Regions from separate parts of the Gordonibacter sp. RACS_AR68 genome, predicted to be linked through region 1. Evidence: predicted binding sites of a transcription regulator. Region 1 holds the regulator's gene; each other region holds the start of a gene.

Region 1 (9,834 bases):
CGCAAGGAGACGCTCGACGCCTACATCAAGCGCCTCGAGAAGCTCGAGGAGATCGCGAACTCCTACAAGGGCGTGGAGCGCACCTACGCTATCCAGGCCGGTCGCGAAGTGCGCGTGATGGTGGAGCCCGAGGTGGTGGACGAGGCCGCCACGACCGTGCTCGCCCACGACATCGCGCACCGCATAGAGAACGAGATGCAGTACCCCGGCCAGGTGAAGGTCGTGGTCATCCGCGAGAGCCGCGCGGTCGGCGTCGCGAAGTAAGGCGACCCCGGCATGGCCGACGGCTCGCTGGAAGCCTTCATAGAGAACGTCAGCGGCGACAGCCATCTCCGGGTCGAGGCAGACCTCGGGGATGGTTTCGTCCGTTTGAGGAGCGCGGAGGCCGAGCGGCGGCAAGCCGCCCACGACATCCGCTCCACGGAGGACATCGTCATCGAGATGCTGCGCAACGCGCGCGACGCCCATGCCAAGAGCGTGTTCGCGGCCGTGTCCCGCGAGGGCGGCCGCCGGCGCATCGTCATGGTGGACGACGGCGACGGCGTTCCGCCCGCTCTGCACGAGCGGGTGTTCGAGCCGCGCGTCACCTCCAAGCTCGATACCATGCACTTGGACAAGTGGGGCGTGCACGGCCGCGGCATGGCCCTGTACTCCATCGCCGTGAACGCCGAGACGGCGCGCATAGCCGCCTCGGATGCAGGTCTGGGTTCCTCGTTCGTCGTGGAGACAGACCTGGCACGCGTGGGGGAGAAGGCCGACCAGTCCAGCTTTCCCGTCTTCGAGCGCACCGACGCGGGGACCGTGGCCGTGCGGGGGCCGAAGAACATTCTGCGCACCGTGTGCGAGTTCGCTCTCGAGTGCCGCCGCGACTGCACCGTCTACCTGGGCTCCGTGACCGACGTCGTGGCCACGCTCTACGCGTTCGGCCTCTCGTCGCTCACGGCGGCATCGCGCGCGTTCGGGCATGCCGACGAGCTGCCCGTGTGCAAGCGCCTGGCCCTCGCCGCAGACCCGGCGGAGCTCGCGGGCATAGCCGGGTCGCTGGGGCTCGCCCTGTCCGAGCGTTCGGCGCGCCGCGTGCTGGACGGCGAGATAACGCCGCTGTCCCCTCTGCTCGACCGCGTGCGCATCGGCAACGACGCTCCCGAGCCTGCAGCCCCGCGCACCGCAGCCCCGTCCGCCTCCGAAGACGCGCGGGGTCTCAAGCTGGCCCGCGAGGATCTGGACGACTTCGCGGGCCAGGTGGCCGCCGCCTACCGCGACGTCGCGCAACGCTACTACTTGGAGCCCGACGTGCAGCCCGAGGTGCGCGTGGGCAAGGACGGCATCCGCATCCATATCCCCGTGAGCAAGCTCCGCTAAGTTCCGCATAAGCTGCGCCGCCTGGTCGGCGAACGGCCATATCCGCAGGTTGCACGCCATACCATTAATAGCTAGAATAACGGTACCGTGAAAAAGCGGCGCGCGGGCGCCGCACGCATATTGAACGCACGCCAAACGCACGAGCAACGTACTCAAACGACGAAGGATATGCATGACCGCACCCGAGCACAAGCCGGACATCGGCTGCCTGAAGGTTTCATCGAAATCGTCGCCCGCTTCCGTGGCCGGAGCCATCGCCGGCATGGTGAAGGACGGCGTCGGCGTGGAGATACAGGCCGTCGGGGCCGGAGCGGTGAACCAAGCCGTGAAGGCCATCGCCATCTCGCGCGGTTTCCTGTCGCCCGTGGGCATCGAGATCGCCTGCGTGCCCTCCTTTGCGGACATCGTTATCGACGGCGAGTACCGCACGGCCATTCGCTTCGCAGTCGAACCGCGCTACACGCGCGGCGTCTCCATGCCCGCTGCCGGCGGGGAAGCGGAAGCCGCCCCGTCCGCCCCTGCGCACTGAGGATCGCCATGCACACGCATACCCCGTTCACGAACCTCGCGTTCTGCATCCGCACGTTCGGCTGCCAGATGAACAAGCACGATTCCGAGCGCGTCGCCGGCATGCTCGAAGGCCTGGGCGCGCTGCCCGTCGATGCCATCGAGGATGCCGACCTCGTCGTGTTCATGACGTGCTGCGTGCGCGAAGCCGCCGACACGCGCCTCTACGGTCAGGTGGCCTCGCTCAAGAACACTCCGCTGCGCGCCGGCACCCCCCTGTCCAAGCGCGTCGTGGCCGTGGGCGGCTGCATCGGGCAGCGCGACGGGCAGAAGCTCGTCGATGAGCTGCCGCACCTGGACGTGGTGTTCGGCACGCACAACCTGGGCTCGCTTCCGCGACTGCTGGAAGAGGCGCTCGACGAGGGGGGCCATCACGTGGAGGTGCTCGACGCCGGCTCGTCGTTTGCCTCGGAGCTGCCGACGGCGCGCGAGCACGCGTGGGCCGCTTGGCTTCCCATCGCGCAGGGTTGCAACAACTTCTGCTCGTACTGCATCGTGCCCTACGTGCGCGGCCGAGAGAAGTCGCGCCCGCTCGAGGATATCGTAGCCGAGGCGGAGGGCTACGTGGCCGCCGGCGTGAAGGAGATCACCCTTCTGGGCCAGAACGTGAACTCCTACGGCCGCGACCTGTACGGCTCGCCCCGCTTCGCGGCCGTGCTCGATGCGCTCGACGCCACGGGCATCGAGCGCCTGCGCTTCGCGACGAGCCATCCGAAGGACCTCACCGACGAGGTCATCGGCAGGTTCGGCACGCTGCGCTCGCTCATGCCGGCGCTGCACCTGCCCGTGCAGTCCGGCTCCGATGCCGTGCTCGCCGCCATGAACCGCCGCTACACGCGCGCCCATTACCTGGAGCTCGTGCGCAAGCTGCGCGAGGCGCTGCCGGAGATCGCGCTCTCCACCGACATCATCGTGGGATTCCCCGGCGAGACGGCGAAGGACTTCGAAGACACGTACCGCCTTGTGGACGAGGTGGGCTACCACCAGGTGTTCACGTTCATCTACTCCAAGCGCGAGGGCACGCCTGCCGCCTCGGTCGACGATCCCACGCCACGCGACGTGATCCAGGGGCGGTTCGACCGTCTGGTCGATCTCGTGCAGAAGCGGGCCTTCGAGGCGAACCAGGTCGACCTGGGGAGCACGGTCGACGTGCTGGTGGAGGGCGCTTCCAAGCGCGATGCGGGCCTGCTCGCGGGCAAGAGCCCGAAGAACCAGACCGTGCATGCGCCGCTGCCCGAAGGCGCCTCGATCGAGGAGCTGGCCGGTACCACGGTGCGCGTGCGCATCGACGAGGCGAAGACGTGGTACCTGGCAGGCGAGGTGGCGGGCGGTGCCGTGCCGCCCGCGGAGGCGGCGGATGGGCGCTGACCCCGTCGTCTGCATCGTCGGCCCCACAGCCTCGGGCAAGTCCGCCCTTGCGCAGGCCGTCGCCCTCGCGCTCGATGGCGAGGTGGTGAGCGCCGATTCCATGCAGGTGTACCGCGGCATGGACATCGGCACGGGCAAGCTCGCCCCCGACGAGCGGCTTGTGCCCCACCACGGCCTCGACCTCGCCGACCCCGGCGAGCCGTACTCGGCGGCCCTCTTCCAGGAATACGCCCGCGCCTGCTTCGAGGACATCGCCGCGCGCGGGAGGCGTGCCGTGCTGTGCGGCGGCACCGGCCTGTACGTGCGCGCGGCCATCGACGCCTACGAGTTCCCGAAGGGGGAGCAAACGGGCAATCCTGTGCGCGAGCATTACAACCGCCTTGCCGGCGAGCAAGGCGCCGGCGCCCTGTGGGAGCTGCTGCGCGAGCGCGATCCCGCGAGTGCCGCCATCGTGCCCGCCGCCGACGTCAAGCGCGTCGTGCGCGCCTTCGAGCTGTTGGAGGACGGCACAAGCCTGGCCGAGCAGCGCGCGAAGCTGGCGAGCATCCCACAGCTGGTACCGGCATGCTTCATAGGGCTGTCCGTGGATCCGACGGCGCTCAACGCGCGCATCGACGCGCGCGTCGACGCCATGTTCGACGCCGGGCTCGTGGACGAGGTGGCGCGTTTGCTGCAAAGCGGATTCCGGGACGGCATCACGGCTCCCCAGGCTATCGGGTACAAGGAGGTCGTCGCCGCCCTCGAGGGGGAGACGACGATGGAGGAAGCTGCGTCGTGCATCAAGACGGCCACGCACCGCTACGCGAAGCGGCAGCGCACTTGGTTCCGCAAGGACCGGCGCATCCGCTGGATAGATGCAACCGACCCTGACCCCGCGGCCCAGGCAGCCGAGGCGCTTTCCTTGGTGGGAGGCGTCGTTGCCTGAGCGTTTCCGCAGCAGGGCGAGCTTGTGGTATGATACGGTTCTGCAGGCCGACCCTGCCGAGCCTTCAAGATCGGAGCACCTATCATGCAGACAGCACACGCGTTTCTCTAGCGGTTGCGACCGCGCCCGACTGTCTCCGCACGCCGCCATCCGCGCCGGCGTGTCCCTTCTTGCTTCGAAAGGTTGGCTCCATGTCTGAATTTGAATCCGTAATCACGCGGGGCGCGATCCCCGTTTCCGAAGAGCGCCGCGAGAAGGCCGTGCTGGTGGGCGTCGACCGCCCCGGCGCCTCCTGGCCGCTGGCCTCGTCGCTTGCCGAGCTCGAGCGTCTCGTGGACACGGCGGGCGCCGACGTTGCGGCCGTCACCACGCAAAAGCTCGACGCGCCGAACCCGCGCACGTTCGTCGGCTCGGGCAAGGCCGAGGAGGTTGCCGAGCTGGCACGCGCCCACGCGGCCGATCTCGTGGTGTTCGACGACGAGCTCACGCCCTCGCAGCAGTCGAACCTCGAGAAGGTAGTCGGCAAGGAAGTGAAGGTCATCGACCGCACGGCGCTCATCCTCGACATCTTCGCGCTGCATGCCACCAGCAAGGAGGGCCGCCTGCAGGTGCGGCTCGCCCAGAACGAGTACCTGCTGCCGCGTTTGCGCGGCATGTGGGCCCACTTGGCCTCGAACCGCATGGGCGGCGGCGTGGGCTCGCGCTTCGGCGAGGGCGAGAGCCAGCTCGAGGTCGACCGTCGCATGGTGCGCAAGCGCATCACGTCCATCAAGCGCGAGCTCAAGCACCTGGCCGAGGTACGCGCCATCCAGCGCGAGAGCCGCTACGAGAGCGGCATGTTCAAAGTGGCGCTGGCCGGTTACACGAACGCCGGAAAGTCGAGCCTGCTCAACCGCTTGACGAACGCGGACGTGCTGGCCTACGACAAGCTGTTCGCCACGCTGGACTCCACTACGCGCAAGTTCGAGCTGCCCGAAGGGCGCGAGATCACCGTCACCGACACGGTCGGGTTCATCCAGAAGCTGCCGACCACGCTCATCGAGGCGTTCAAGTCCACGCTCGACGAGATCACGGGAGCCGATCTCGTGCTGCATGTGGTGGATGCGTCGTCGGACGAGTACGAGGCGCAGATCGCTGCGGTGGAGGACGTGCTCGGGCAGATCGAAGCTCAAGATTTGCTTCGCGTGCTCGTATTCAACAAATGCGACCTGCTCGACAAGGAACATTTCGATGCTCTCAAGGCGCGTCATCCACAGGCCCAATTCGTATCGGCGGCAACAGGGGAGGGCATAAGCGAGCTTGTCGGGCATATCGCCCGTGTCGCCTCGGCGCAGGACGAGCATCTCGCCATAGTGATTCCCTACAACCGGGGAGATCTCGTCTCCCTCGCGCACGAGCGTTGCCATATCCTGTCGGAAAAGCACGAGGAGGACGGTACGCACCTCGTCATGTTGGCTGCTCCGTCCTTTGCCGGCCTGTTTCGCCCCTACGTGGCGGAGAAGGACTGTTAGGCACGTCCCTTTCAGAAAGCTGCAAACTACTTGGTTAGAGTAACTCTAACCAAGTAGTTTGCGACCGGATGACGCGATCTCGGATCACCGGTCGGTCTCGGGACGAACGAGCGCCCCTCATCCCAAGGCCGGCGTTTCTCCTGCAGGGGCCGTAATCCAACAGGGCGTCTCGCTCCTTCGGCAGGGCCCCGCAAGGCGTCGCCTACAGGCGACGGAACACCGCCACTACCTTGCCCGCGATGGAGCAGTCGGTGGTGATGATGGGCTCCATCGTGGAGTTCTCCGGCTGCAGGCGGATATGGTCGGATTCCTTGTAGAAGCGCTTGACCGTCGCGCCGTCGTCGATGATGGCCACGACGATGTCGCCGTTGTTGGCGACGGGCTGTTCTTTCACCACCACGTAGTCGCCGTCGTTGATGCCCGCCTCGATCATCGATTCGCCCCGTACCGACAGCAGGAACGACGGTGCATCGCCCACGATGTCGGTGGGAAGCGAGATGGTGTCGGTGATGTTCTCCTCGGCGAGGATGGGGGAGCCGGCCGCCACATTGCCCACGAGCGGCACGTTCACCACCTTGTTGAAGCTGGGCTTGATGACGTTGGAAGTGCTCTCTGCATCGCCAAGCGGATAGGTGAGCGCGATGGAACGCGACTTGAGGGGATCGCGCTTGATGAGCCCCTTGTCCTCGAGTGCTTTGAGGTGCACGTGGACTGTCGAAGGGGAGGAAAGGCCCAAGCTTTGGCAGACCTCGCGCACCGTGGGACCGTAGCCCTTCTCGCGGATGCACTCCTCGATGCAGTCGAGCACCGCCTTCTGGCGTTTCGTCACTTTGTCGGACATGCCCCGTTCCTTTCCCTTGAACGAACAAATGTTTTAAATACGTATTGACATGAACTTTTGTTCGTTCTATTATATATGCGAACAAAGGTTCTACGCAAGGCCTAGGAGGCAGAAAGATGAAGAATTTCGAGATGCGGTGCCCCTTCGATGGCACGTCGGCCCTGCAGCCGGAGTTCAACCGTGTATCCGCAGCCGGGGCTATCATCGAGTTTCCAGGGAGCGGTTCCCAAGGTGCTTGCGCGCCGCTGCAGCATTCGCACGCGCGTCAGGTACCGTCTGCTGCGTGCCGTGCTCGCAGACTTGGCGCTACGGAGATGGCGCGGGTTCTTCGTCATGGCAGTGCGGCAGGTCGCGCTTACGGCCGTGTGAGGCCGTGGCAAGGCGCTCTTGCCGGATGCGTCTTCTCCGTTTTCGCCTTCCTCAGCATTTTCATCAGCTTCTAGCGACTTCGGAACGCCCATGGATACTGCATTTCTGTGACTGCGCGGCATCCTCGCCACCATGGCGCTGCCGTTCCATCGCCTTTCCACCCCGCAGGACCCTTCCTCCTTGCAGGTTCATGTGGTAGACTGCCTTTTGAACCGAAATCCCAGACAGGCTGCTGTGAATGCGGCCTTCGAGAAGGAGACAAGGAACATGAAGTTCTAACGAAAGCCTTCGGGCACCCGCCAGGTCATGCAAGCTCCGCACCGGGTGCGCTTTCGTTGCTGTTCCTTGATGTTCCTATCCCTAGCCTCGCCGTCTCATCGGCGCCAGGTTGCCAGCGCGAAAAGCATTGAATCCGGTGCCTCTCGAAGGGAGGCCCTTCCGTGTTCGTTTCAGCCCGCCATCTTACCTATACCTACGACGGCGCCGATGCCTTGGCGCTCGATGACGCATCCGCCGTGTTCGCGCCCGGCTGGACCGGCGTGGTCGGCCCGAACGGAGCCGGCAAGAGCACGTTGCTCAAGATCGTATGCGGGATGCTCGAGCCCCAGAAAGGAAGCGTTTCTCCGCAGGTCGCAGGATCGTTCTGCGCCCAGTCGACCGATGTCGCGCCAACGGGGCTCGAGGAGTTCTCCTACGACTACCGCCCCGAGGCCGTGCGCCTGCGCTACCTGCTCGGCATCGACGACGCATGGCTATGGCGCTACGACACCCTGTCACATGGCGAGTGCAAGCGTATCCAGATAGCATGTGCCCTCGCAGCCGATCCTGTGCTGCTTGCACTCGACGAGCCCACAAACCACCTCGACGCTGAAACCCGCGAACTGGTGGCGCGTGCGCTTGCCGAGTATCGCGGGACGGGCCTTCTCGTCTCGCACGACCGCGCGTTGCTCGACGGGCTGGTGAGCTCGTGCGTGTTCGTGGATCGAGGGCGTGCTGTGACCGTGCCCGGCACGTACTCTCAGGCGAAGGAGCAGCTAGACCTACGCCGCCAGACTGCCGTAGAGGAGCGGTCCCATGCCCGTCGCGAACTGGCGCGCCTCAAGACGGAGAGCAATCGTCGAGACGGGGTGGCGGCGCGTTCGGCTGCACGGCGCTCGGCTCGGCATCTCGACCGGCACGACCATGACGGGCGCGCGAAGATCAAGCTGGCCATCTATTCCGGCCAGGATGGCAAGACCGGGCGGCTCTCGTCGCAGATGGGGAAGAAAGTCGAGCGTGCAGAGAAGCGCATGGCCGAGGTTCGCGTCGCCAAGGTGTACGAGGGTGCGCTCGACCTGGAAGCCGAGCCCGCCGCGCGCACGGTGCTCGTCCGATGCGAGGCCGGGTCCCTGACGCTGGGCGAGGGGCGCATGCTGCACCATCCGCAGCTGTACGTGGGCAACACCGACCGCATCGGCCTGGTGGGCAGGAACGGTGCAGGCAAATCGACGCTGCTTGCCGAAGTGCTGCGGCAAATGCCGGAAGAGGGCATGGTGTACGTCCCGCAAGAGATAGGAAGTGACCGGGCGCGCGCCCTTCTCGCCTCGGTGAAGGCTCTCGCGCCGGCAGAGCGCGGGCGCCTGCTCTCCATTGTCGCCCGGCTCGATTCGCCGCCGGCACGCATCTTGGAGGGAGACGACTTGAGCCCCGGCGAGGTGCGCAAGCTCCTGTTGGCGCAGGGCCTGACAGGACGACCGCATCTCATCGTCATGGACGAGCCGACGAACCACCTGGATATACGCTCTGTCGAAGCCTTGCAGGACGTGCTGGCCGATTGTCCCTGCGCCCTGATGCTCGTGTCCCACGACGAGCGCTTCCTCGACGCGCTCACCGCAACACGATGGGTGTTCGACGTTGGCCGTGCCGAAGGGAGAGGGCTCGGCGACACCCATGTAAGGGTGGAGCTTTGACCTTTTCCCCGTGGTCGAACACCGGTGAAGCCGAGATCCACACCCGCTTCGGACCGCCTCCTTTCCGCAGGGGGCGGTTTTTTTGCAGGGATCGACAATGCGGATTGAAGCACAATATCTTGTATGCTAGGCTGATCCAAAATCGAGCAAAGGAGCCTTTCATGCGCTGTCCTTCCTGCGGAAACCCCGAATCAAAAGTGGTGGACTCGCGCCCTTCCGAGGATGGCACGGCTATCCGGCGCCGACGCGAATGCCTTGATTGCGGCCGTCGATTCACCACCTACGAGCGTTTGGGCGAGAACCCGCTCATCGTTATCAAGGCGGATGGGTCCTCCGAAGCCTATGACCGCCAGAAGCTCATGCGCGGCCTGCTCATTGCCTGCGGGAAGCGGCCTATCTCACCCGAGCAGATAGCGTCGCTCGTCGATAGTATTGAAACCGAGCTTCGCAACGCCTCCTGCAACGAGATCAGGTCAAAGGAACTTGGCGATATGGTTCTCGTGCGTCTGGCGAAGCTCGACGATGTTGCCTACGTGCGGTTCGCGAGCGTCTACAAGGACTTCCAAAACGTAGAGGAGTTCGCAGCCGCCCTCGAGGGGCTGCGCTGATGGAGCGCCTCGCGATTCCCCTCAAGGCGCTCGATGCCGAACTTCCGGTGCCTGCCTGCGCCTACGCGGGCGATGCTGCCGTCGACCTGCGCTCGACGATCGACGAGACGCTGCAGCCGTTCGAGCGCAAGCTCGTGCCCTGCGGCATTGCCGTCGCCATTCCGGTCGGCTACGCTGGTTTCGTCCTGCCGCGCAGCGGGTTGGCGGCGAGGCACGGCGTATCGCTCGTGAATGCACCGGGGCTCATCGACAGCAACTACCGTGGCGAGATCAAGGCCATCCTCGTCAACCTAGACCCGCGCGAGCCTTTCGAGGTCAAGCGGGGGGACCGTAT
Region 2 (9,834 bases), on a different contig from region 1:
CCATCTGCCTGGTATTGGGCCTCGTGGTGTATCTGCCGAAGAGCGTGCGCGCCCTCGACCATGCGCCGGCCGTCCAGCCGGAGACGGCCGGCGGGCAGACGGCGGAAGCCGAGGCCTAGCGGCGCTTGCCTGCCCTGGTGCTGCGCGCCCGGGCAGGCGGAGCCCATCGCCCGGTTCGGTCCAGGTGCTAGGTCAGGCCGCGTCCGATGATCCCTTTTCGGGCGCCTGCCCAGGCCCGGACCACTCCGGCAGACCAAGGGAAACCGGGCCGTCATGCGCCAGGAACACGCCTTCTGCCCTTGCCTCGCGCATGACGATGGACGCGCATTCCTCGTCCTCGTAGTCGCGCGCGATCTTCAGCAGAGCCGCAAGCGACTCGGGGCCCTCCTCCGGGAACGCGAACTCATCGGCGTCAAAGCATGCCTGCAACGCCTCCGGATCGTGCCGCGTGACGGCTTGGGAGAAGTCGACGAATTCGTCACCCTCTCTATCGGTGGAGAGCGGCACCACCCACACGACTGCGAACCATATGAGCACGGGGACGCTCACCGCGTACAGCACGATGGGCACGGCCGCAAGGCCTTTGAGCCGCTTGCCCTGCTCGCGCCGTGCCTTCGCGCGGCACGCGAACACGATGCTCACCACGGTTGCCGCCACGAACATCGCCAGCGCAAGCGCCACCATGCCCAAGATGACGAACGCCACGGCGCCCATCACCGACAGCATGACCATGACCGATATCCCGCCCATTTCCCCTGCCCCTTTACTCGCCGGCCTTCGATGCCCCCGCATCCGTCGCCGGTCCCGCGCCTACGAGCGGCGGCTCGACCCGTAGGCGGCGTTCTTGCGGTTGCCGAAGGCGCTGCCCTTGCGGGCGCCCTTCTTCAAGTCCTTCAGCACGTCCTCCTCGCTCGCGCCTTCCACGCTCGCGCGCAGCTTCACCACCTGGTCGCGCAGGCGGGCCGCCTCCTCGTAGTCCATGCTCTGGGACGCCGAGGCCATCTCGTCCTCCATGGAGGCTATGATGCGCAGCACCTCCTCGCGCGAGAGCGCGGCCAGCTCGGCATTCACCTGCTCGGCCGTGGTGTTGCCCACCTCGTCGGTCACGTAGTCCATGATGTCGTTGATGGCCTTGCGGATGGTCTGCGGCTCTATGCCGTGGTCCTCGTTGTACTGCATCTGTATGGAGCGGCGGCGCTTCGTCTCGTCGATGGCAAGCGCCATGGAGTCGGTCATCTTGTCGGCGTACATGATGACCTGGCCCGACACGTTGCGGGCGGCGCGGCCGATGGTCTGGATGAGCGAGCGGTGGTTGCGCAGGAACCCCTCCTTGTCGGCATCGAGGATGGCCACGAGCGAGACCTCGGGCAAATCCAGGCCCTCGCGCAGCAGGTTGATGCCCACGAGCACGTCGAACTTGCCCTGGCGCAGCTCGCGCAGGATCTCCACGCGTTCGAGCGTGGCGATGTCCGAGTGCATGTAACGCGCCTTCACGCCCTGGTCAAGCAAGTGGTCGGTCAAATCCTCCGCCATCTTCTTCGTGAGGGTGGTAATGAGCACGCGCTCGTCGCGGGCGGCACGGTCCTTGGACTCGTCGATGATGTCGTCGATCTGGGAGGCGCTCCCGCGCACGATGATCTCGGGGTCCAGCAGGCCGGTCGGGCGGATGATCTGCTCCACCTGCTGCTGCGACACCTTCTGCTCGTAGTCGCCCGGCGTGGCCGACACGTACACGAACTGCGGAATGCGCTCTTCGAACTCGTCGAAGCGCAAGGGGCGGTTGTCCAGGCAGCTGGGCAGGCGGAACCCGTGCTCGGCCAGCGTGATCTTGCGCGAGCGGTCGCCCTCGTGCATGCCGCGGATCTGCGGCACCGTCACGTGGCTCTCGTCGATGATGCAGAGGAAGTCCTTCGGGAAGTAGTCGATGAGCGTGTAGGGCGGCTCGCCCGGCGAGCGCCCGTCGATGTGGCGCGAGTAGTTCTCGATGCCGGAGCAGAAGCCCATCGTCTCCATCATCTCCAGATCGTAGTTCGTGCGCATCTCCAAACGCTGCGCCTCGAGCAGCTTGCCCTCCTCCTTGAACTGCTGCAGGCGCTCGCGCAGCTCGTCGCGGATGGTGCCGAGCGCGCGGTCCATCTTCGGGCGCGTGGCCACGTAGTGCGACGCGGGCCAGATGGGCAGCGCCTCGAACTCGTTCACCACCTCGCCCGTGACGTTGTCCACTTCCGCAATGCGCTCTATCTCGTCGCCCCAGAACTCGATGCGCAACGGGTTGTCCGCATAGGGCGGGAACACGTCCAGGTTGTCGCCGCGCACGCGGAACGTGCCGCGCTTCAGCTCGTAGTCGTTGCGGTCGTACTGGATGTCGATGAGATCGTGGATGACGTCGTCGCGGTCCATCTCCTTCTGCTTGTCCACGAACACCGCCATGCCGGCATAGTCCATGGGCGAGCCGATGCCGTAGATGCACGACACCGAGGCCACCACGATGCAGTCGCGCCGCGAGAGCAGGGCCGAAGTGGCCGCATGGCGCAGCTTCTCCACTTCCTCGTTGATGGAGGCGTCCTTCTCGATGAACGTGTCGGACGAGGGCACGTAGGCCTCGGGCTGGTAGTAGTCGTAATACGACACGAAGTACACCACGGAGTTGTTCGGGAAGAACTCCTTCAGCTCGCTGGCCAGCTGGGCCGCGAGCGTCTTGTTCGGCGCCATGACCAGCGTGGGCTTCTGCACGGCCTCGATGGTCTTGGCCATGGTGAACGTCTTGCCCGAGCCCGTCACACCCAGGAGCGTCTGGTAGCGCAGGCCGTCCTCGACCCCGCGGGCCAGCTTCTCGATGGCCTGCGGCTGGTCGCCCGACGGCTCGTAGGGCGACACCACCTTGAGAGGTGTCGTTGCCAGCCGCACCTCCGGCAGCTTGCCCTCCATCTCGAGGCCTTCGATATTCGAAAGATGCGCCACGTAAGCTCCTTCCCGAAGAGAACGCCGCATGCCGAAGGACACCGACGAGAGGGTTCATCGACCACTCAGTCTAGCACAGCAGAAGCAAAATGAACATATGTTCGTGATTCAACCGTTATCTTCCCCATCTTTCGAGATGATGTCGAGCTGCCTAGGCGCTTGCCAAATCCTTGCGAACCAAGCTGCGCAGGTAATCCGACCGGCTCATGCCCAGCTTCGACGCCCGCTCGTCCATAGCCGCAACCTTCTGCGGCGTGTCCTTAAACCCGACGAACTGCAACGGCTCCCCGAATTTGAGGGGTCGCCCCACAATGATCTCGCCCACCTGCTCGCCAGGCAAGATGCCCTGCGCTGCTTCCTTCTCCCATTCATCAAGCTGCTCGGCGGTGACCCCGAACATCTCCTCAAGCTCTTTCGCTGTCTTCACGTTCTACCTCCCTGTCAGCCCGAACTCTGCCAAAACGCTCGCTGTCGGCGGCGTCATTGCATGGTATATCAGCACACCGTACCATTTGTCGACGCCGACCATCTGGACGAGGCGTCCATCGCTGCAAAACCCAAGGGCTACCACACGATCCTCTTTCGGTGCCCTACGATGTTGCTTCCTCGCGTAGTTCTTCCAAGCATACAGGATCTCTTCCTCGGTCAACCCATGCTTGAGCGCGTGCAAATCAACCAGCACTTCCATCGGGCGATCACCTATTCCTTTTTGTTAAACGAAATTGTAAAACGTAAATGGCGCAGCGTCAAGGAAGGCAGGGCACGGAGAGCGACCCGCACTTCCTCTCGTCGTTTTTCAGATGAAGGTTTCCATGGCAGACCCCTCTTCCGGTTCCGAAAGCTGGAGAGGATCTTGCAAGCGTGGTACGGGCGGACGCGGAACACCGTCGCCATCTATGGGCCGCCCTCCCGCATTGCGGCATCGGGCAGGCGCTTGCACTGGCTCTTTTCGACAAATCACATGGTAGCACAAAAAAGAACATCCGTACTTATAAAACGGATGTTCTAATATAATTTTTCGAACATGATGCTGGCCCACGCCGGACGCGACTAAAAGCTCGGGAAGGGCCCGCCCAAGGGGCATCCTCGCCGTCTAGTCTTTACAGGCCTTTCTCGTACTCTCCCCACCAGGCTATCACCTGGTTGTGCAGTTCCTCGGGGGTGCCGTCGTTGTTGAACACCACGTCGGCGGCCTCGATGCGGTCGGCATCGGTGATCTGGCGGGCGATGCGGCGGCGCACATCGGCCTCGTCGAAGCCCGACGCCACGGCGCGCTCGATGCGCACGTCCAGCGGTGCCAGCACGGCGATAACGACATCGGCATCGTAGGCGAGCGAGGACGTGCGGTTCTTGAACACGGAATGCTCCACCACCACGGCCGGATGGCCCGCGGCCTCCAGCTCGGCCACCTTGTCGCGGTAGGCGTCCTCGATGCGCGGCACGGTGATGCGGTTGAGCTTGCGCGTCTCGGCGGGACTCACGAACGCCTTGTGGGCGAGCGCCTTGCGGTTCACCTCGTCGCCGTCCATGATGTCGACGCCGAACGTGTCCACCAGCTCTTCCCTCACCGTGTCCCAGGCGAGCACGTCGTGGCCCACCTTGTCGAGGTCGATGTACGGCAGGCCCGCATCCACAAGGGCCTTGCGGGCAGTCGACTTCCCGGCGCCCATGCCGCCGATGATGAACAGCTTCTTCATACCGATGCTACCTCCTCGATCATGCCGCCTCCGAGCACGGTGTCGCCCACGGAGAAGACGGCGAACTGTCCCGGCGCCGTGGTCGGCTGCGGCTCGCGCAGCACTGCGCGAACGCGCCCTTCGGGTTCGGGCTCTATGATACACGGAACGGCCCGGCTACGGTACCGCAGTTTCACGCTGGCGGCACGCGGCTCGTCCAGGCACACGAAGGCCTGCCACCTCACCGGGCCCACGAGCACGTTCGCAATGCGGGCCTCGTCGGCGAACCCCACCACCAGCTCGCCCGTTTCGGACCGCTTGCCCACTACGTAGTACGGCTCGCGCGCGGCCACGCCGATGCCCTTGCGCTGCCCCACGGTGAAACCTGACAGCCCGTCATGCCGGCCGAGCACGGCACCCGCGCAGTCCACGATGGCGCCCGGCGGATCGTCTACGCCCCGCTCGCGCAGAAACGCACGATAGTCTCCCTCGATGAAGCACACATCCTGGCTCTCCGGCTTCTCGGCCACGGGAAGCCCTAGGTCGGCGGCTAGCATGCGCACCTCCGCCTTCGTCGTGCCGCCCAGCGGCAGCACAAGGCGCGCCAGCTGCTCCTGCGAGAGCAGCGCCAGCATGTAGCTCTGGTCCTTGCGGGCGTCGAGCGCGCACTTCACCACGTAACGTCCGTTGTCCGCAAGCTGTGCGATGCGGGCGTAATGGCCGGTGGCCACGACGTCGCAGCCCAGCTCGTCGGCCGCGTCCAGCAAGGAGGGCAGCTTGCAGCAGGCGTTGCAGCCCACGCAGGGGCTCGGCGTGAGGCCTGCCGCGTAGGCATCCACGAACGGCTGGACCACCGCGCTCTCGAACAGGGCTGCGCAGTCCCGCTCCACATGGCGCAGGCCCAGCCGGGCGCACACCGCCGCCGCGTCGTCGGCGGCGCGGTCGGCCGCCGCATCGTCGGTGAAGCGGCAGGTGACGCCTACCACTTCGTAGCCTGCGCGCATAAGCAGTGCGGCGGATACCGCGCTATCCACCCCGCCGCTCATACCCAGCGCAACGCGCCGTGCGCCGTTCTCGCCCGTTGCCATCTTCCCTCCTTTTGCATCTTCTTTCGTCGCCAGTATAAAGGAAGCGATGCCCGTGCAGCGCAGCGCTTCAACTATACGTGAAGAGCCTACGCAGAAGGAGCGCAGCGCGGTATGATACGCTCTCGGCGCTTGACGGAGCGCTATACTGGATCCTGCGCATCCCGCGCATCGACCGCAAACGCAACAAGGGGGATCGCACGTGTCGGGCTCGAAATCCCGTTATATACCGGCGCTCGACGGCCTGCGAGCTTTCGCCGTGCTCGCCGTTATCGCCTACCATATGCGCATGCCCTGGGCACCCGGCGGCCTGCTGGGCGTCACCGTCTTCTTCGTGCTGTCAGGCTACCTTATAACCAGCTTGCTGCTCATCGAGCACGACGAATCGGGCACGATCGACCTTCCGCGCTTCTGGCTGCGCCGCGTCCGTCGGCTCGTGCCCGCCATCGTGCTCGTCGTCGTTTGCACGGCCGTGCTCTGCACCCTGTTCAACCACGCCCTGCTCACGAAGATGCGCCCCGACGTCCTGCCGTCTCTGCTCTTCTTCAACAACTGGTGGCAGATATTCCACGACGTGTCCTACTTCGAGGCGCTCGGCGCGCCGTCGCCGCTTGCGCACTTCTGGTCGCTGGCCATCGAGGAGCAGTTCTACCTCGTGTGGCCCGTGGCTCTGCTCGCCGCGCTGAAGCTGGGAGCGAGGAAGGGCACGGTGCGCAACGTCGTGCTCGTGCTGGCCGCGCTCTCCGCACTGGAGATGGCGCTGCTGTTCGACCCCGCCGCCGACCCGAGCCGCGTGTACTACGGCACCGACACACGGGCGTTTTCGCTGCTCATCGGCGCATGGCTGGCGTTCGTGTGGCCGTCGCACCTATTGGGCGCCAAAAGCGGCGTGCGCCTGACGAAGCGCGAGCGCTCCGTGCTCGACGGCGTGGGGGCCGCGGCGCTCGCGGGCTTGCTGCTGCTGGTGGTGTTCTCGAACGGGTTCTCGCCCTTCCTGTACCGGGGCGGGCTCGTGCTGTGCTCGATGCTCACCGCCTTGGTCATCGCGGTCATGGTGCATCCGGCCAGCATCATCGGGCGCGTTGCGGGCGCGAGGCCGCTCGTGTGGATAGGCAAGCGCAGCTACGGCATCTACCTGTGGCACTACCCGTTGCTGCTGCTCATGGACCCGGGCGGCATCAGCGACACGCCTTGGTGGCTCTACCTGCTGCAGCTGGCGGCCGTGTTCGGCTGCGCCGCGCTGTCGTACCGCTTCGTGGAGAACCCCTTCCGCCACGGGGCCTTCGGCCGTCTGGTGAGGAAGGTACGCTCGGGCGAGGCGTCGCTGCCGGACTGGCTGCGCACGCACGCCGTGCCTGCCGTGGGCGCCGGCGCGCTCGTGATCGTGGCCGCAGGCGGGCTGGCGCTCGTGCCGCCCACCTCGGCCTTGGAGGGCGGCGACCTGCTGAAGCAGGCCGAGCAGGGCCAGACGAGCCCCTCGGGCCAGGCCCAGGCAGATCCGTCGGGGCAACCGTTGGCGGAGGAGTCGCCGCAGGAGCCCGAAGGCTCCGCGCCCGTCGCCGACGAGCAACCGAAGCTCGATGTGCTCATGATAGGCGACTCGGTATCGGTGCGCTCCGTGCCCTATTTCCAAGAGCGCTTCCCCCACGGCGCCATCGACGCCGCCGTGAACCGCCAGATCTACGTGGGAAGGGAAGTGTACGACTCGTATCGCGACCAGGGCCTTGTAGGCGGCATCGTCGTGTTGGCGCTGGGCACGAACGGCCCGGCTACCGATGGGCAGCTGGACGATATCGTCGCCGATGTGGGAACCGACAAACAGCTCTGGCTCGTGAACACCCGCAGCCCGCAAGACTGGGTATCCTCCACGAACGACGTGCTGGCAGGCGCTGCCGAGCGCTATGGGAACGTCCATCTCATCGACTGGTTCGGCGCAAGCGCCGGACGCGACGAGCTCTTCGACGGCGACGGCACCCACCTGACCGAGGAGGGCGCGCGCGTCTATATCGACCTCGTGCACGACGCCGTGGCCAGCTACCTGCCGCAGCATGCCGAAGATGCTGCCGCTCCCGCCGTGCAAACCCCCATCGACCTGGCTCTCGCTGAAATCGAGGGAGCTTACCGCTCCGCGCTGGACGCGGCATCCCGCGACCTCCTCGGGTCGATCGAGCGCTAAACATCCGGCTCAAGGGCCGAACGGGCCGGCTGCGCCAACGACTCCTCATAAAGCAAAGAGGGCCCCTCTTTCGAGGGGCCCTCGTACAATCGGCGGGGAAGCTACTCCGCAGCCGGCTCCTCGGCGGGAGCGGCAGCCGGAGCGGCCTCTTCCTTCTTCTCGGCCTTCTTCTTGGCCGGCTTCTCCTCGGCCTGGATGGACTCGTCCACCTCGATCTCGAAGCCGAGCTCCTCGGCGGCGGCCTTCATGGACAGGGAGATGCGGCGACGCTCGGGGTTGATCTCCATGACCTTGACCTTCACCTCGTCGCCGGCCTTCACGACCTGCGCGGGGGTGTCGATGTGGCGCTGCGACATCTCGGAGATGTGCACGAGGCCCTCGATGGACTGGCCCAGCTCGATGAACGCGCCGAACGGCACGATCTTCGTCACCTTGCCGTCGACGATGGTGCCCACCGGGTAGCTCTCGACGAGCTTGATCCACGGATCCTCCGTCGTCTGCTTGAGGCCGAGCGAGATGCGCTCGCGCTGCAGATCGACGTCCAGGACCTCCACCTCGACCTCGTCGCCCACCTTGACGACCTCGGACGGATGGTTGACATGGTTCCAGGACAGCTCGGAGATGTGCACCAGGCCGTCGATGCCGCCGAGGTCGACGAACGCGCCGAAGTCGACGATCGAGGAGACGGTGCCCTTGAGGCGCATGCCCTTCGAGAGCTTCGCGAGGATCTCGGCGCGCTCGTTCTTGCGGCCCTCCTCGAGCAGCACGCGGCGGGACAGGACGACGTTGTTGCGGTTGCGGTCCATCTCGATGACGCGGGCCTCGATCTCGGTGTTGAGGTACATGTCGAGGTCCTTGACGCGACGGAGGTCGACCAGCGACGCCGGCAGGAAGCCGCGCAGGCCGATGTCGAGGATCAGGCCGCCCTTGACGACTTCGATGACCTCGCCCGTGACCACTTCGCCGGCCTTGAACTTCTCTTCGACGCGGATCCATGCGCGCTCGTACTCGGCACGCTTCTTGGAAAGGATCAGGCGGCCGTCCTTGTCCTCCTTCTGGAGCACGAGGGCTTCGATCTTCTCGCCCAGCTCCACGATGTCGGACGGGTCGGCGTCCTTGCGGATGGACAGCTCGCGGGAGGGGATGACGCCCTCGCTCTTGAAGCCGATGTCCACGAGCACCTCGTCGTGCTCGATCTTGACGACCGTGCCGTCGACCAGGTCGCCCTCGTCGAACTCGGTCAGCGTGCCGTCGATCATCTCGTTCATCTGCTCGTCGGAGATGTCGCTGAAGTCGATGACGGACGTGTTCTTGATGTCGGTCAAAACGGACCCCTTTCAAACTTAAGTCGGGGACCCTTCGTCATGATTGATTGCTTACACCATGTTCGCTCTGCAAAAGCTTGCTCGCTCAGCTGTGCAACAAAAACATGTCTCGGGGGCCTACAGTTACGTGCGCTTCCGGGAGGATTCCCGATAAGCCGCATTAGTATATCACACAGGCAACGTCCCCAGAACCACTATTCACAAGGCCCCACGATTATTTCTCGCCATTCCGCCACCTTTGGCCTCGCATCAGCCGCGGTAGCGCGCGGAGGCGGCATGCGAGCTGTAGTAGGCCCGCTTGTCCTCGTACATGGCACCGTCGGCCCACCTGACGGCCTCGTCGACAAGGCAAGGCTCCGCGGCGTAGTGCAGCCCCATGGCCATGGGGCACGAGGCGTCGGCCAGCCGGGCGCGCACCGTTTCCACCAGCGCGTCGAAGCCGTCTGCGGAGACGTCCTTCACGATGGCGAGGAACTCGTCGCCGCCCATGCGGTACACGTATGCCCCCGGGAGCGCGTCTGCGAGCGCGCTGCCCGCCGCGATCAGCGCGCGGTCGCCCCTTGCGTGGCCGTCGCGGTCGTTGATGTCCTTCAGGCCGTTCATGTCCACGT
Region 3 (9,834 bases), on a different contig from region 1:
CTTCCAACCTCCTGCGACCTCTGCCCGCGCTCGTGCGGGGCGGACCGGGCGGCAGGGGAGCGCGGGGTTTGCGGGGCCGACGATGCGCTCGTGGTGGCGCGGGCGGCGCTGCACTTCTGGGAGGAGCCTCCCATCAGCGGCAGCCGCGGCAGCGGCACCGTGTTTTTCGCGCACTGCCCTCTTCTCTGCTGCTACTGCCAGAACGCCGTGATAGCCGCCGGCCAGGTGGGGCGCGCCGTGGATGTGGGCCGGCTTGCGGAGATGCTCCTGGAGCTGGAGGCGCAGGGGGCGCTGAACGTCAACTTCGTCACGCCCACGCATTACGCGCCGCAGGCGCGCGCCGCCGTTGCGCGGGCGCGCGGGCGGGGGCTGGCGCTTCCCGTGGTATGGAACACCTCCGGCTACGAGACGGTGGCGGCCGTGCAGGCGAACGCGGGCACCGTGGACGCGTACCTCGCCGACTTCAAGTACGCCGACCCCTCGCTGGCGGCGCGCTACTCGAAGGCGCCGGACTACCCGGACGTGGCGCTGGCCGCCTTGGACGAGATGGCGCGCCAGACCGGCGCCCCTGAGTTCGACGAGGTGGACGGCGATCCGCGCCTCGTGCGCGGGACGGTGGTGCGCCACCTCATGCTTCCGGGGGCGCTCGAGGACTCGAAGCGCGTGGTGCGCCTCGTGCACGAGCGCTTCGGCAACGACGTGCTGCTGTCGCTGATGAACCAGTACACGCCGGTTCTGGCCGATGCCGCCGCCGCGGGCGACGAGCGCGCCGCGGCGGCGCTGCGCTGCAGCCCGGAGCTCGCCCTCCGCGTGCCGGACGAGGACTACGAGCGCCTGCTCGACTACGCCGATGGGCTGGGCGTGGAGGACTACTTCTGGCAGGAGGGCGGTGCGGCCGAGGAGAGCTTCATCCCTCCGTTCGACCTGACGGGGGTGTAGGTTGCTCCGCGTGCCTACGGCCCGCGGAGCATGCCGACGCTGCGAAGCCCTCTGATTCCGAATCTTGGCGCTTTCATGCTTGCCTTCGCGTACCGAAGTACGCTCTGCCGCATGACGCGCCAATCTTCGGAATCAGAGGGCTTCTCGCTGACTTACTGCGCCAACCCGGGAGATGCTTACATCCTCACCAGCTCGTAGTCCCTGGTTCCCAGGCCGATCTTCTCGGCGTGCTCGAGGCAGGTGCGCCATTCCGACTCGGGGGTGGAGTTCGTGAAATGGTCGTCGGCGGCTTCGAAGCCGGGTGTGGCTAGGTTGTCGGAGAGCTTGCTGCCGGGGAGCGGGGCGGCGGCCAGGCAGGCGTCGACGCAGGCCTGGTCGAGGGCGAGCGGGTCGGTGGAGGCGAACATCCCCAGGTTCGGCAGGATGGGCGCGTCGTTCTCGGCGTGGCAGTCGCAGTGGGGCGACACGTCCACCACGAGCGACACGTGGAACTGCGGCCGGCCGTCCACGACGGCCTTCGCGTACTCGGCCATGCGGCGGTTGAGGTCGGCGTTGGCGGCATCCTGCGCGAAGTCGATGGCGTCGAAGTTGCAGGCGCCCAGGCAGCGCCCGCAGCCTACGCAGCGCGCCTTGTCCACGCCCATCTTCCGGGCGGCCTCGTCGAACACGAGGCCGCCGTTCGCGCACTCGGGCAGGCACTTCTTGCAGCCGCGGCACTTCTCTGCGTCGATCTCGGGCTGGCCGTTGCTGTGCTGCTCGGCCTTGCCGGCGCGCGAGCCACAGCCCATGCCGATGTTCTTGATGGCGCCGCCGAATCCGGTGAGCTCGTGGCCCTTGAAGTGCGTGAGGCTCACGAACACGTCGGCGTCCATGATGGCGCGGCCGATCTTCGCCGCCTTCACGTACTCGCCGCCCGCAACCGGCACCTCCACGTCGTCGGTGCCCTTCAGGCCGTCGCCGATGAGGATGGGACAGCCCGCCGTGAGCGGCGTGAAGCCGTTCTCCCATGCGCACTCCAGATGCTCGAGGGCGTTCTTGCGGCTGCCGGGGTACATGGTGTTGCAGTCGGTGAGGAACGGCTTGCCGCCCAGCTCCTTCACCACGTCCACGAGGGCGCGCGCGTAGTTGGGGCGCAGGTAGCTCACGTTGCCCAGCTCGCCGAAGTGCAGCTTGACGGCCACGAACTTGCCGTCGAGGTCCAAATCCGCGATGCCCGCGCGGCGGGCGAGCTTCTTCAGCTTCGTGGGCAGCCCGTCGCCGAACGCCTGCGTGCGGAAGTCCGTGAAGTACACCTTGGCCGGTTCCATGGGATCCTCCTTCTTGCGGCTCGCCGCCGCACCGTGCGGTTCTCTCGTCGGGTTCCATGATAGTGCCTCGCGGGTTCCGGGGAAACGCCCGGCTGCGGGAGATGCTGCCGTAGCTCCCCCTCCCTCAACCGCGCCAGAGGCGCTCGGCTTGCGGGGCGGCGGCGCGGGCCAGCTCGGTGCCGGGGAGGTCCTCGTGCATCTCCAGGATGTTCTTCCACAGGCGCTTGGGCATGAACTGGCGGCGGAGCTCCGGGTTGTAGCGGGCCTCCACGGCGACGGTGCGGTAGAAGCGCTTCCAGGCGGCCTGCATGAGACCCTCCTCCGCGGCGCGGTCGGGCACGTCCAGCTCGTCGGTGCGCACGAGGTACCAGTCGCGCCCCTCGTAGACGCCCGCCAGACGGTGCACCTCGTCGTAGATGATGAAGGGCTGCGTGTTGAAGCGGCCGGCGAACCAGTCCATGAGCAGCGGCACCACCGAGGCCTTGGGGTTGCAGCGGGCGAGCCACACGCCGTTCTCCAGGTGCTCGAAGCGCAGGAACTGCACCATGTGGTGGCGCTCGTTGCCCACGGAGCGCACGAGGCGGTGCAGGGGCTCCACCGCAGGATGGGCCAGGTCGTTCAGCACGCTGCCTCGCGCCTTGCCCGAGCAGCCGAGGGAATCGGTGGGCCGCGAAGAGGCCATGGGCCCGCTGCACGAGCCGCGCCGGCGGCACCCCGTGCAGTCGTGCGGGCGCTTGGCCGCCATGGCGTAGCGCACGAAGCGGTAGACGACGGTGCCGGCGTCCGGCTCGTCCGAGAGCGAGGCGCGCATGACGGCGTCGTAGGCGGCGTGGCCGCAGACGCGCTTGATGCCGCGCTGGACGCGCACGGCGCGCTCCACGTCCGTCTCCACGAAGCGCACCGTCTGCCCGAGGCGCGGCTGGAGTGCGGCCTGGGCCGTGACGTCCTGCGGGTCCTCTCGGCGCTCGTACGCCTCGAACACCGCCGAGAGCAGGCCTTCCAGCGTCCCGTCGTAGGCGTAGGCCACGTCGGGGAGCGGCTCTTCCGGCGTTACCGGCCCATGGGGGGCATCGCCGGCTGCGGCGGGCTCCCGTCCCGCTCCCGTCGCAGCCAAAGCGGCCGCACGGCCGCCCGCCCCCTTGTCCGGGGCGGCCGAGCGGCCGGAACCGGCCTCGGCCGCCGCAGCTCCCGAGGGCCGTTCGAAGCCGGTTCCGTGGTCGGTGCTCATGCGCAGGCCGCCTCGGGTTGCTCGAGGGCGTGCTGCCAGCCAAACGCGCCGTCGGCATTCCCGTGGCGCTGTCCGTTCGCCCTGCCGCCGAGCTGTCCGGCGGGCGCCGTTCCCAGGCGACCGCCTGTCGCCGCGCCCAAGTGCCCGCGGGGATCGGCCCCCGCACCCTGCGCGATGCGGGCCTTCTCGGGCGTCTCCACGCTCTCGAACAGGCTCAGCTGGCCGGGGATGGCTTTGTCTGCGCGACGGCCGTGGCCGCCGCCCTTCGGCGTTGCGGCTAAATGCGCCCGCAGGCCCTCTCGAGAGAAGTCCGTTCCCTGGCCGGCGTAGCTGCCGTTGCAGGTGATGAAGAAGCGCGCCCGCTTGTAGGCGATGCCCAGCTTGCGCAGCTCGCGCTCGCCGAGCGTGGTGGAGCGCCGGGCGCGCATGATGGAGTGCGCGCCCTTCACGCCGATGCCGGGTACGCGCAGCAGTGCCTCGAGCGGCGCCTTGTTCACCTCCACGGGGAAGAAGTCCAGGTTGTTGAGGGCCCAGTTCGCCTTCGGGTCGACCTCGGGGTCCAGGAACGGGTGCTCCTCGTCGATGATCTCGGTGACGTCGAAGCGGTAGAAGCGCAGGAGCCAGTCCGCCTGGTAGAGCCGGTGCTCGCGGTTGAGCTGCAGGGCGTCGGTGCCGGGCAGACGCGCGTCGTCGTTCACGGGCGTGTAGGCGCTGAAGAACACGCGCTTGAGCGAGAGCGTGCGGTAGAGCGCGGCCGAGAGGTTGAGTATCTGGAAGTCGCTCTCGGGCGTGGCCCCCACGATCATCTGCGTGGACTGGCCGGCGGGCACGAAGGCCCGCTCCTTCTTCTTCGGCTTGACCGCCTTCATGTAGGTCGTGTTCTTGCGCACGAGCGCGCGGGTGTCCTTGTCCACGGCGATGTTGTCGCGGATCTGGCGCATGGGGGCGATGATCTGCTGCTTGTTCTTCTCGGGGGCGAGCAGGGCCAGGCTCTGCTGCGAGGGCAGCTCCATGTTCACGCTCATGCGGTCGGCCAGATGCCCCAGCTCGTCCACGAGCTCGGGGGAGGTGCCGGGCACGGCCTTGGCGTGGATGTAGCCGCGGAAGCCGTGCTCGCCCCGCAGGAGCGACAGCGTCTGGATCATGAGCTCGGTGGTGTAGTCGGGGCTCTTGATGACGCCCGAGCTTAAGAACAGCCCCTCGATGTAATTGCGACGGTAGAACGCTATGGTGAGGTCGGCCAGCTCCTGCGGCGTGAAGGCGGCGCGCCTCATCTCGTTGGAACAGCGGTTCACGCAGTAGGCGCAGTCGTAGACGCACACGTTGGTCATGAGCACCTTCAAGAGCGTGATGCAGCGCCCGTCCGCCGCGAAGCTGTGGCAGCATCCCGCCGCCATCGTGTTGCCAAGCTTCCCCTTCTGGGCGTCGCGGTCGATGCCCGAGGAAGTGCAGGCCACGTCGTATTTCGCCGCATCGGCAAGTATCTCCAGTTTGTCGATCAGTTCCATACGCACGCCCGTTCGCCAGATCAAGTGTTCGCGAGAATATCTGTTCGCTTAGTATGGGCGAACGGATATTCGTTGTCAAGATGGGGGATGCTTCTTCCCGAAACGGGCAGGATGTCGTACAATACGCAGGCACGACAATTCTTATGCCAGTGTGGCGCAATGGTAGCGCAACAGTTTTGTAAACTGTGGGTTGCAGGTTCGAGTCCTGTCACTGGCTCCAGGAAACAGCAGGCCGGAGGCGCACAGCCCCCGGCCTTTTTCGTCGCCGTGCGGCTCGAGGGGTGCGGGTGGCTGCGGTCTGCCCGGGTCGGCTTGCACGGCTGCGGTCGGCCCGGGCATGGCTCGCTTGGCAGGCCCGGCTGGGGCGGGCGATGCCCGGGCCGGGGCCGTCTCGTCGCGGCCTGCGATGCGCCAGCGCTGCCGTTAGCGCAGGCGCGCTCCCACCAGGCGCTTGAAGGCGGCGGCGTTGTCGGGCGACACGTTGATGGCGCGCACGGGGCGGCGCGTTCCGGCGAGCGTGCGGACCTCCAGGGGCTCGGAGAGCTCGATCCAACAGGGCGGGGCGCCCATGACGCCCAGGTCGAGGCGCTCGCGCTTGGGGACGTCGGGCGCGGCGGCACCCACGCCGGTCACGAGGCGCAGCGGCACGTCCTCGCAGACGAAGGCGGCCCAGCGCACGGTGAGCGTCTCGTCGTCCACGAGCAGCGGGTTCAGCACGCTGGCGCGCGCGGCGGCCACGAGCCACAGAAGGGCGTACAAGGAGGCGGCGAACAGCGGCGGCAGCAGCGAGAACGTGCCGGCCGACCCCGCCGCCGCGGAGACCGCCAGCGGCGAGAGCAGCCCCGGCGCGGCCAGCTGGGACGCCGCGAGGTACCCCGCCCACACCACTGGCAGCACGGCCAGGGGCGTGAGGCCGCGGCGGCGCACCACCAGCAGGTAGAACGCGGCGGGCACGCACACCATGAGGTCGAACGGCACGGCCACGTTCACGGCGAACGCGTGGGCCGAGGCGGGCACGGTGGCCGCGCACGCCAGGTCGACGGCGTAGAGCGCCAGGACGACGGCGAGCGCCAGCAGCAGGCGGCGCGCTCCGAGCGCGCGGACGGGAGCGGCGGATGCGGTGGGTTCGGGGAGGTTCGAAGAGCGGGCCATGGCGTCTCCTGTCGTCGGCGGGAGGGCATGTCGCGTGATACGGGTCCATGATAGCAGACGGGCGAGGAGGGGGCCGGGCCGGCTGCCACCGGAGGAGCGGGCGGGAGGGAGCAGGAGGGGGAAGGGGGCTGGGGGTGCCCCTCCCCGTTTCAGCCGGTCGCAGGGGAGGGCGGCAGCGCGCGTCGGTGGGTGCAGCGTGACATGCCGGCCTTGCGCGTCGGTCGTGCCCGTCTGCCTCGCATGCGAGGCAGACATGGCTCGGGGGCGCCGGCCTCGCATGCGGGCCCGGCGCGCTACGGGCTTGGCGGCTCTCCCAATGAAAAAACCTCCTCGACCCCTTCTAAAAAATAGTCAACGGGGTAGCATGATCTCCAATCCGTTGACCGAGCGGTCAACGGCCGCAGAGCGGCAGGAAGGGAGGCGGCGGCAATGAGTGCAACGGACGATAGGGAGCATGCGGACTTCAGCAAGTTCGAGAGCCTCCCCGAACAGCGACGCGAGGCTATCGTCAACGCCGCCGTGGAAACGTTCGGTCGATGCGACTACAAAAGCGCTTCGACCGAGGACATCGCACGGCGCGCTGGCATCTCGAAGGGCCTTCTGTTCTTCTACTTCAAGAACAAGAAGGAGCTGTACCTCTACCTCATGGAGCACCTCATGGAGAAGGTGTCCGATCTGGTGGTGGACGACGGATTCTACGAGATCGACGATTTCTTCGATCTGCTCGTGTACGCAGCTGAAACCAAGCGCAAGGTGCTTTCGCGTTTCCCCTACCTGCTGGAGTTCTCCGTCCGGGCCTTCTACCCGGAGCACAAAGACATCAAGGACACGATGGACAGCTGGACGCAGCGGCAAATCGACCTGATGTTCTCCACGTACTTCAGATGCGTGCGGTTTGACCGGTTCCGCGACGACATCGACCCGAAGTACGTGCTCGACCTGCTGATTTGGCTGGCTGACGGCTACCTGCACCAGCAGCGCGCCCTGCATCAGCGCCTCGACATGGATGCGATGCTGGACGAGATGTACCGCTGGTGCGACATGCTGAAAGCCTATTCGTACAAGGAGGAATACCGATGAGCGCAACAATCGGCCCCGCGATTGCGATCGAGGGGCTCAAGAAAGATTACGGAAGCGGGCGCGGCGTGTTCGGCGTGTCGTTTGCCGTGGAGCGGGGCGAGGTGTTCGGCTTTTTGGGACCGAACGGCGCCGGCAAGACGGTGACCATGCGCAACCTCATGGGCTTCATCCGCCCTGATGAGGGAACCGTGAACATCAACGGCCTGAACTGCTTCAGCCAGCGCGCCCGCATCCAGGAGCACCTGGGCTACCTCCCCGGCGAAATCGCCTGCATGGACGAGATGACCGGCGCGGCGTTCCTGGAATTCATGGCGCGCATGAAGAAGCTGCGCGACCGCACGCGCATGGAGCAGCTGATCGAGTACTTCGAGCTGGATCCCGCGCGGCGCATTCGCAAGATGTCGAAGGGCACGAAGCAGAAAGTGGGACTGGTCTGCGCGTTCATGGCCTCGCCCGACATCGTCCTGCTCGACGAGCCCACGAGCGGCCTCGACCCCCTCATGCAGAGCCGCTTCATCGACCTCGTGCTGGAAGAGAAGCGCCGCGGCACCACCATCTTGCTGTCGTCGCACCTGTTCGAGGAGGTTGAGCGCACGTGCGATCGGGTGGCGTTCATCCGCGGGGGCAAGCTTGCCGCCGTAGAGCGCATGGACGATGTGCGGAAGTCGCGCAAGCGTCTGTTCGTCGTCACGTTCGCCGACGAGGCCGCGCGCGACCGCTACGCGGCGGCCCACCGTGGCACCGGTGTCAGCGTGCAGAAACAGGGGACGACCAGCGTGGAAACGGCCGTGTCCGGCAACCTCGACGCGTTCGTGAAGGACCTGGCCGCGTACGAGATCGTCGATCTCACCGCGCGCGAGCAGACGCTCGAAGAACTGTTCATGCACCTGTACGGCACCTTCTGCGACGCGTCGAACCGCAGGTCGGGGTTGAAAGGAGGCTCCCATGAATAAGACGCTGTTCGCGAAGGAGCTGCGCGCCAACCTGTTCGTCAGCGGCATCATCGCCGCGGTGCTGGCTATGTACATCGGCATGATCGTGAGCATGTTCGATCCCGAGCTGGGCGAGAGCCTCGATCTCATGATGCAGAGCATGCCTGAGGTGTTCGCCGCATTCGGCATGTCGACGCAGGCCACCACCCTTATCGACTTCATGCTGAACTACCTGTACGGGTTCCTGCTGACCATCTTCATCCTCGTGCTGATCCTGATCATGGTGAACAAGCTGATGGTGCGCTACCTCGATCGCGGCGCGATGGCGTACCTGCTGGCAACGCCGAACAGCCGCACGCGCATCGCATGCACGATGATCGGCGTGATGGTGGCTATCCTTGCCGCCCTCATGGTGGCGGTTACGGCGCTCGAGGTGGGATTCGCCGAGACTCTGTTCCCCGGCGAGCTGGACATGCAGGCGTTGTTGCAGGTGAACGCGGGGCTGTTCGCGCTGTGGCTGGCTATCGCGGGCCTGTGCTTCCTGTCGGCCTGCCTGTTTTCGAACGCCACGGCGGCTCTGTGGGCGGGCGGCGGCCTTTGCATCCTGTTCTTCCTCATGCAGATGGTGTCGAAGGTGGGCGACAAGTTCGAGTTCCTGGAGAACGTCAACCCCTTGACGCTGTTCGACTACTACGGCTTGGCCGCAGGCGACGCGTCGGCAGTCGGCGGCGCGATTGCGCTGGCCGCGAGCGCGGTGGCGCTGTTCGCAGCGGCAGTGGCGGTGTTCGACCGGCGCGACTTGAGCATCTAGCAGATTCGAGGGCGAGACAGGGGGACGGGGATAATGTCTCATTCCGCGATGCGGCAAGGCTTCGGCAGACGTATTGGAATGAGACATTATCCCCCCCCCTGTCTCGCCCGTCCCCTGTCACGCCCCTGTCACGCCCCTGTCACGCCCAGGCGAAGCTCTCCGTGCCGGCGCCCACCTCGAAGTGGTATTTTGCGATGCCCAGGTCCACGGCGGTGTAGGCGCCGGAGAGGGTTTGGGCGCGCACCGTCTTGCCGTCGGGCAGCAGCTCGAAGCGAAACTTCTGCTGGTTCAGGGCCGTGGGGGCGAGCAGCGCCGCCCGCACGCCGCGTTCGAACCACTCCGGCGGCTTCCCGGCCGCACGGCTCACGTCCTCGGGTGCCTTCGACTTGCGCGGTCTGCCCTGCGTGGCGCCGTAGCCGAGCGCCAGCGCGCAGATCAGCCTCTCTTCCGGCCCGGCGAGGCGGCGGACCTGCCGCTTGCTGAACGAGAGGGCTGCCCAGCACGTGTTCAGCCCGAGCGCCTGGGCTGCGAGCACGAGGCGCTCGCCGTAGTAGCCCGCGCGCTCGTCCAGGTCGTCGGCCGTCTTCCCGATGATCGCCACGTAATTGCGCACGTTGGCAAACTTCCCGTAGCGCGCCAGCATGCTGGAGAACGCCCGCGGCTCGTCGAGCACGACCTGCATGCGCAGGCCGCCCTCGCGGTTGCAGGCGTCCAGCTCGTCGCACAGTGCGGCGAGCACCGGGCCCTCGATACGTTGGCCGGTGAAGCTGCGCACCGAGTGGCGGCGCTCCATCGCCTCCTCGACGGTGCAGAGGGGGAGGGCGCCGCCTGAGGGGGTCGTGCGATCCTCGCACGCCGCGGCGTCCTCATACGCTCT

What was found. The regulator LexA, encoded in region 1, represses DNA repair genes until DNA is damaged. The targets are predictions, from matches to a motif close to CNAACANNTGTTNG.
Positions count from the first base shown of each region.
Region 2: a site for LexA is predicted at 3,052-3,065, ahead of uvrB (excinuclease ABC subunit UvrB). Genes of this name have one in related genera too.
Region 3: a site for LexA is predicted at 5,016-5,029, ahead of K9U15_RS04910 (putative DNA modification/repair radical SAM protein). Genes of this name have one in related genera too.

Region 1 is NZ_JAIPUP010000003.1:1,435-11,268, reverse strand. It holds gene rny (ribonuclease Y) at 1-264, shown strand, start outside; gene K9U15_RS07250 (ATP-binding protein) at 277-1,362, shown strand; gene K9U15_RS07245 (stage V sporulation protein S) at 1,562-1,891, shown strand; gene miaB (tRNA (N6-isopentenyl adenosine(37)-C2)-methylthiotransferase MiaB) at 1,900-3,297, shown strand; gene miaA (tRNA (adenosine(37)-N6)-dimethylallyltransferase MiaA) at 3,287-4,222, shown strand; gene hflX (GTPase HflX) at 4,414-5,733, shown strand; gene lexA (transcriptional repressor LexA) at 5,936-6,574, opposite strand; gene K9U15_RS07220 (ATP-binding cassette domain-containing protein) at 7,384-8,892, shown strand; gene nrdR (transcriptional regulator NrdR) at 9,054-9,500, shown strand; gene dut (dUTP diphosphatase) at 9,500-9,834, shown strand, end outside.
Region 2 is NZ_JAIPUP010000001.1:952,792-962,625, reverse strand. It holds gene K9U15_RS04135 (MFS transporter) at 1-119, shown strand, start outside; gene K9U15_RS04130 (hypothetical protein) at 193-750, opposite strand; gene uvrB (excinuclease ABC subunit UvrB) at 811-2,928, opposite strand; gene K9U15_RS04120 (antitoxin) at 3,113-3,388, opposite strand; gene K9U15_RS04115 (hypothetical protein) at 3,392-3,649, opposite strand; gene coaE (dephospho-CoA kinase) at 4,062-4,658, opposite strand; gene mnmA (tRNA 2-thiouridine(34) synthase MnmA) at 4,655-5,725, opposite strand; gene K9U15_RS04100 (acyltransferase family protein) at 5,925-7,898, shown strand; gene rpsA (30S ribosomal protein S1) at 8,000-9,223, opposite strand; gene K9U15_RS04090 (sensor domain-containing diguanylate cyclase) at 9,473-9,834, opposite strand, start outside.
Region 3 is NZ_JAIPUP010000002.1:34,112-43,945, reverse strand. It holds gene K9U15_RS04925 (radical SAM protein) at 1-939, shown strand, start outside; gene K9U15_RS04920 (DUF362 domain-containing protein) at 1,116-2,246, opposite strand; gene K9U15_RS04915 (TIGR03915 family putative DNA repair protein) at 2,371-3,474, opposite strand; gene K9U15_RS04910 (putative DNA modification/repair radical SAM protein) at 3,471-4,982, opposite strand; tRNA gene K9U15_RS04905 (tRNA-Thr) at 5,128-5,202, shown strand; gene K9U15_RS04900 (hypothetical protein) at 5,406-6,134, opposite strand; gene K9U15_RS04895 (TetR/AcrR family transcriptional regulator) at 6,564-7,214, shown strand; gene K9U15_RS04890 (ABC transporter ATP-binding protein) at 7,211-8,167, shown strand; gene K9U15_RS04885 (ABC transporter permease subunit) at 8,160-8,957, shown strand; gene K9U15_RS04880 (nitroreductase family protein) at 9,097-9,834, opposite strand, start outside.